DNA from 2 places in the Sinorhizobium sp. NFACC03 genome. Region 2 is predicted to be linked to the other one. Evidence: predicted binding sites of a transcription regulator. Region 2 holds the regulator's gene; the other holds the start of a gene.
What was found. Region 2 encodes LexA, which represses DNA repair genes until DNA is damaged. Its sites were predicted from a motif close to TGTTCNNNNTGTGTTCNG; they were not measured.
Positions count from the first base shown of each region.

Region 1 (3,582 bases), on a different contig from region 2:
CAATGGCTGATGCGCCCGGCAGTCTTCCTGCACGTCGCAACGATCAGTCTCTGGGTTGGAGCGCTGGCTCCCCTGGGCCTCGCGTTGCGGCCCAAGGACCCGATGGCCCTTCAGGCGCTCGGCCGGTTCTCGGCGTCCATCCCTTACGTGCTCGTTGTTCTTATCGTGGCGGGTTTCATCTTGGCCATCGTGCAGGTGGAGAAGCCACAAGCGCTGCTGGAAACCGCCTATGGCCAGGTGCTCATGGTCAAGATGGCGTTGCTGGTCGGACTGTTTCTGTTGGCGCTTGCAAATCGCTGGCGCCTGACGGAACCGGTAATGGCTGGCGATCGGGCTTCGGCGAAGCGGCTGGTCCGCTCGATCGCCGCGGAAACACTGATCGTCGTCCTGATCTTCGGCGCCGTTTCTTGTTGGCGCGTCATGCCGCCGCCGCGCGCGCTCTCAGCCCTGGCGGCGCAACCGGCAAGCGTTCACATCCACACGGACAAGGCGATGGCCCTCGTTGAGGTCTTGCCCGGACGGGCGGGCGAGGTCGACGTATCGATCAACCTCGCCACGGGCGAAGTCGAACCGCTTGCCGCCAAGGAGGTGACGCTCGTCCTATCCAAGCCTGATTCCGGCATCGAGCCGTTCAAACGTGCGGCAGCGCGGAGCGGCGACGCAGATTGGCGGATCGAGCGCGTGAACATACCGCTGGCGGGCATCTGGCAGGTACGTGCCGATGTTCTGATCAATGACTTCGAGAAGGTAACGCTGAGCGATCAAATCAACATTGGGCCGTGAGCGCGCAGGCTGCCGCACTATCTCGCACGGACGCCTGCGGATCGCCCTGTGGGCGTTCGATCGCTACTGCCCTGGAAGTGTTCCGACTAGCCCCGGCTGGTTATCCAATAGTCCGTTTAGGTTCATTGCCTTCGGATGAAGCCTCTGTCAGCCTTTTCCGATTGCGATTGCTGCCGATATCGCAGTCCCCGCTGCAGCGGCCAATCGCAAGCACCTGACTCTGGGCCTCTGCTTGGTTGGTGGAGGCTCTTTTTTTGGACGCGGGCGTGGGCGGTAGCCGACCGGAGGCGGTCCGCTCGACATAAATCGCAGATCACGTCCCACGTTAATATTTTAGAAATATCGAATGTTCATTCTGCTCCGCCATGCGCGGTTTCCTGCTGATGGCGATTTACGCGGGCGGATTGTGGGTGGTCGACACGACGATGTGTGAAGGCCGCTACACCCAGGAGTTTGGGCATGAGGTTCAATCCGCGACAAGACAGGCCCGGTATTGGCTGAACGTCCAATTGAACTTCCTGGCCGCCCGCTTCTAACCGACCATTGCTACGCGGTGCCGGAGAAGCGGGAAGCCGAGGATTTCTGCCTCCCAAGGGAATGGGTGGCTACTCAAGCGACAATCGAAGGCACTGAGATCGTAAGGCGCAAAGCAACGAGACACCCGCCGGGAGGGGCGGAGTTCAGGCGGAAGTCGTTTCACGGAAGCCGCTGTCGAGAGCATTGTGCGCTGCCTGCATGACGTCGATGTCGTGAATGTGGCTTATGGTCGCCATCTCCATCATCAGATCGCCGATTACCAGATCAATACGTCTCGGCGCGTCGTTTTCCTTTTTCGCGATGGCGGTCTCAAGCTGCTCGTGCGATCCCCCCAAGGCAACATAGAGTTCCAGCGCAGTCGTCAGAACGTTCGTGCGACGCACGGAGATATCGCTGGTCGAAGCATCGCCTACGGAGGCAACCATCAATCGAACAGCTCTGTTTTGGAACTCACTCATTCTGCAACCTGTTCAAATGCCATTTGGTGCGGAGCATATCGCCGATTGCTGAACCCTATCTTAAGCGCAAAGGTAGTGTAGGTCGTGGCGCTGAGGTTTTACTCAAGCTGGCGAAGTCGAACCTTCATAGGGGCAAGGTCTCGTTATGACCATTCGGCTTGCGACCGTGGTCTCGCCGACTGCCGGCGCAATTGAGAACGTTTAGAGAACTTTTCCTGTGTGACTGCACCATCTGCCGGTGTATAAGAGCCGGATGGTCCAGAGAGCAGGCAGTGCAGATCTTCCGCTTCACGGTGGCCGGGTTCCCCGGTGGCTTGGCGAGCGCATGACGAAACTTGGCGCAATCATCACCCAGGCGATCGTCATCGAATATGGTCGAGACGAGTTTCTTCGGCGGCTGGCGCATCCGTTCTGGTTTCAGTCTTTCGGATGCGTCATGGGTATGGACTGGCACTCTTCCGGCATAACCACCAGCGTCATCGGCGCCCTGAAGCGTGGTTTGTCGCCTCTGTCAGGCGAACTCGGTATTCATGTCTGTGGCGGGCGAGGGCGGAATTCCCGGGAGACCCCCGGCGAGTTGATTGCGATCGGCGAGCGCGTGGGCCTCGATGGAAGTGGCCTGGCGACAACCAGCCGCCTCGTCGCAAAGGTCGACAGTGCAGCAGTTCAAGACGGCTTCGACCTTTACCTGCACGGTTTTATCGTCACTGACGACGGCAAATGGGTCATCGTGCAACAGGGCATGAACGGCGAAAGGCGGCAGGCCCGGCGCTACCATTGGCTTTCGGAGGGGATCACCAGCTTCGTGGATTCGCCCCACACGGCGATCGAAGGCGCGCGGCAGGGCGAGATCGTCAACCTTGCCGACCGCCGCGCCGCGGCCTCGCGCAATAGCCAGCTCGATCTTCTGGCTTCGCTGGGGCCGGATCGGATCGTCCGGGAGGTCGCAGCCATCGAGCCAAGGCGGGTGACCAAGCAAAGCGCGCAGCCAATGCTGCCGCATCTGATTATGCCTGAACATCACGACGTGCGCGAAGAAGACGTCAATATGAAACGCCTGCATGCCACGCTCGCTGCGGCCGCCGACCGTGGCCCAGAGGATTTCGAGCATCTCCTGCTGGTGCCGGGGGTTGGGGCGCGGACCGTCAAGGCGCTGGCGATGGTGGCCGAAGTGGTGCACGGTGCGCCATGCCGGTTCGCCGATCCGGCGCGCTTCTCGCTCGCCCACGGAGGCAAGGATCGCCACCCATTCCCGGTCCCCCTGAAAGTCTACGACGAGACGATCCGGGTGATGAAGTCCGCCGTGTCAAAAGCGAAGCTCGGTCGCGACGAAGAGATGCAGGTTCTCAAGCGCCTCGACGATCAGGCACGCCAGTTCGAAAAATATGTGACCGGCCCGGATCTCAAAGAAATTGTGGCCGGCGAGTTTCGACAATCGCAAGAGTTCGGCGGTCGCAGCGTCTTTGGCTGGGAAGGGCCGGACGAACCGTCGAGAGATGCAGGGCGGTCACGCCGTCAGGGTCACCGCGACCGGTAGGCGGCTCAATGCGACCGCAAGGCGTTGCAGCGAATCTCTTTCTTTGATCTCTTCGAGAAGTTCTCGCCGGAACTCAAACCTCCTCCCAAGGGTTGGAAGGTCGTGCGAACAAGCTTGCGAGGGCGAACCAGCAGAATCCACGTCAAGAGGAGTCTCGCGATGGAAGAACTGCAGAGCATCACGGTATCTGAGGAACGGCTCGAGGATTGCCGGGACGTCGTTGAACTTGACCTCCAGCTTTTGATCCGCGAGACGATCGACTCCGGG
Region 1 covers NZ_FMXF01000025.1:62,493-66,074, forward strand. Annotated here, with positions in the region: gene BLU35_RS25870 (copper resistance CopC/CopD family protein) at 1-783, shown strand, start outside; gene BLU35_RS25875 (hypothetical protein) at 1,464-1,778, opposite strand; gene BLU35_RS25880 (DUF763 domain-containing protein) at 2,032-3,315, shown strand; gene BLU35_RS25885 (hypothetical protein) at 3,475-3,582, shown strand, end outside.
Region 1: BLU35_RS25880 (DUF763 domain-containing protein) is a predicted target of LexA. The motif match lies at 1,972-1,989, and genes of this name have one in related genera.

Region 2 (3,582 bases):
AGGTCATAGTCCTTGCCGACCTCGAGCGACTTCCAATCGTCGCTGGCGAAACTCATGTAGAGTGGTGATTCGGAGCCCTTGGGATAGAACCCCAGGCGCAGCCTGATTCCGCCTTCGAATATCGACGTGATGAAACACGAGCCTTCCATCGACGTGTCGGAAGCAACGGTCCAGCCGCCGACTTCCTTCCATTTGATGATCTCGGACTCCTCAGCCACGGCCGGTCCCGTGGCCATCAGACAGCTCACCAACCCGAACAGCAATCTACGCATGCAAAACCCCCGTTTGCCCGCATTTTGATAGGTCGCCGCGTGACTGTCGAGGGTGGGTGACCCGCACCCATGCAAAATTTTAGGAATATTCACCTCTCCCCGCGGACCGACGCTCACGCCAAAGATCACATGGCAAAGGGATCTTTCGACGATTTGGTCTGGCCGCCACCAGCAAAGGGGTCATTGTTTGGCGCATTCCCGCCAGCGCCCGCAAACGGATCGGCGGCCGCCCCCTGCCCGCCGTTTGGCATCAACGCAATCACCGCCTCCTGGCATTTGAACATCTCGCTGACGGCCTTCATCGAATCGCGCAGGCTGAGGCTCGCCACCACGCGCCCTTCGAACGCCAGCGCCAGCGTGTTCTTGCGCACGAATTCGGTGAAGAAGTCGGTGTTGGAGAAGTTGACGACCAGAGCCTTCGAGCCTGTGAGGTCCACGCCGAACGCGACAGCCGGCCACTGGCGGCCACGGTCGAGCTGCAAGGCCCGCTGCGGCTCGATCGATTTCCAGTCGGCATTGCCAATCGAAAGAAACGCCAGGTTCGCCGATCCTCTCGGATAGAAGCCGATTCGAAGGATCATTCCGCCGTCGTAGCTCGTCGCCGCATAGCACGAGCCGCCCAAGGACGGATCGGAGCCCACCGTCCAAGCATTGACCTCCTTCCAGATATTCGAACGCCCTTCTTCAGCAGAGGCCGCTCCCGCCGCCACCAACAGACAGAGAACCGCCAACGACAATCTACGCATGCAATCACCCCATTTTTCCCGCAAAGTTATCGTTTTTTTACTACCTGTCGAGACGTGCGACATCTTCACAACACGGATTTGTGCACGCCCGTAGCGAGGCCGCGACTTGGCGCAACCCATGCGATTGCGGCAAGGACGGCGCGCCAGGCTGAGGCGGCTTCGCCGCTGCGTGCCCCTGGCGCAAAACGGCCACAGCCTGCACCCAAAGAGCTGTTGAACACATGACAGTGATCGCCAAGCTTGCTGGACTTCGGAACGAAAGCGCGGTTCACATCGTTAACCGCCCCGTAGTCCCACCCTTGCATCAAAGTGGACGATCACCGTGCTTGCCGCCCTGCTTCTCGCTTCGATAGTCGCATCGCCTAATATGCCTGACGTCAAGCTCAGCGCCGCCACGGTGGACGAACTTCAGACCGATTTCGAGAGCGCCGTGCCATGCCATCAGATCGATGGACGCAAGGTGTGGAAGGGTGCGATCGCGTTCTACATCCAGTCGTTCGTCTATGATGGCGACAGGCCGGTCGCGACCGATGCGGCGGATGCCGTACTTCCAGAAGACAACAGCGCCGAGACGGTGAAGGAATTCGAAGACGCGTGCGCCGCCACGCAGCCGGCCTAGCCTCTTTGCACAAAAACGCTCGCGATTCGTTCGAATCGCCGTGCCGTCGCGTAATGCGCTACGCCGCCGCCCTCCGTTTGGGCACGATCATCGCCCAAGCCGCTCTGCTCCCGTAAAAGTGACCAATCGACACGCACAGACGCGCCAATTGTCTGAGTTCACGGAATTTTAGGCACTTGCGGAACACATATGGAACAGATAGTGTCTGTTCTTGATTTGTTTCACGCCTCTGGGAGCGACGTGCCATGCTGACCCGCAAGCAACAGGAATTGCTTCTCTTCATTCACGAACGCATGAAGGAGTCGGGCGTCCCACCATCTTTCGATGAAATGAAGGATGCGCTCGACCTGGCGTCGAAGTCCGGCATTCACCGCCTGATCACGGCACTCGAAGAACGCGGGTTCATTCGCCGTCTGCCGAACCGGGCTCGCGCGCTCGAGGTCATCAAGCTTCCGGAGGCTTACGCATCCAGCCAGCAGCAGCCCCGCCGCGGCTTCTCGCCCAGCGTGATCGAGGGCAGCCTCGGCAAGCCGCCAGTGGCCGCTCCTGCCGCACCGCCGAAGCCCGCGCCCGTGGCCGACAACACATCGGTTTCCGTGCCGGTCATGGGCCGCATCGCTGCCGGTGTGCCGATCTCGGCCATCCAGAACAACACGCACGACATTACCGTTCCGCTCGACATGATCGGCAACGGCGAACACTACGCTCTCGAAGTCAAGGGCGATTCGATGATCGAAGCCGGCATCTTCGACGGCGACACCGTGATCATCCGCAATGGCAATACGGCCAATCCCGGCGATATCATCGTGGCGCTCGTGGATGATGAGGAAGCGACGCTGAAGCGCTTCCGGCGCAAGGGCGCATCGATCGCGCTCGAAGCCGCGAACCCTGCCTACGAAACAAGGATTTTTGGGCCCGATCGGGTGAAGATCCAGGGCAAGCTCGTCGGGCTGATCCGCCGCTACCACTGATTCCGAGGGAAACCAGGCATCCGACCGAGCCTCGCCACCGCTTGCGGCTGCGAGGCTCTGTTTATTGAAGGCGACCTGAAGGCACGCCTCTTACTCGTGGATGGTGTACTCGCCGAGCTCGCAGAGGTCCTGCATGTCTTCGGTCGTATCGAGGCCGGAGCCTTCTTCGAACTCGAAGCGCATGTCGTACTTGCAGACCTCCCGGCCGTCGGCGATAGTGATCTCCATGTCTTCCCCTGGGTTCAGCACCTGCCGGCCGAAAACATCGTCTTCCCACTCGTTGACGCCCACAGGCGACGTATAGAAGTTCGTCAGCACTGCGCCCGTGTTGTTCTTCAGCTTGAAAACCAGATCCTCTGCCTGCGCCTCAAATGTGGTCGCAGCGATGAGGGCCAAGGCCGTCAGGACAAGTTTCGTCTTCATATATGCCATTGCCTCCGTTTTGATGATGACGGACGCTACCGATGCGGCTGATGTCAGCGGAGTCATCGTTCCCCCTCTACCGATTTCACCGAAGCGATAAGATCCAACGGATAGCTAATGGACGTGGCTTGCGCGGGCGTGTGGCACGCCTGAGCGAACGCTTCCTGGGCGTCGCAACCCGAAGCAAGCAGAGGAAAGCAGTCGTTTCCACCCCTGCTTGAAGTATCGCTACCCGCTCCCCCGAGCGGTCGACATTGCCAAACCTTCTACCTGTGGAAAGCACACAAACCACAAATTCGCATTGTGTTTTTCGGAAAATGCCTCTTGCGGATTTTCTGCAATCATTCTAAATCCGCGCCAACGCTCGGTTATCCGAGCTGTGAGGCCTCGTGGCGGAGTGGTGACGCAGAGGACTGCAAATCCTTGTACCCCGGTTCAATTCCGGGCGAGGCCTCCAAAAAATCTCCACGCTATTAAAGAGTGCTGCGGCAATGCCTTCCGTTGAAGGCATTGGGTTCCTGCAATTTTTGACGTCAGCACCAGGGCGTCGC
Region 2 covers NZ_FMXF01000002.1:301,529-305,110, reverse strand. Annotated here, with positions in the region: gene BLU35_RS06875 (hypothetical protein) at 1-365, opposite strand, end outside; gene BLU35_RS06870 (hypothetical protein) at 398-1,009, opposite strand; gene BLU35_RS06865 (hypothetical protein) at 1,341-1,637, shown strand; gene lexA (transcriptional repressor LexA) at 1,883-2,608, shown strand; gene BLU35_RS06855 (hypothetical protein) at 2,699-3,031, opposite strand; tRNA gene BLU35_RS06850 (tRNA-Cys) at 3,415-3,488, shown strand; gene BLU35_RS06845 (thermonuclease family protein) at 3,565-3,582, opposite strand, start outside.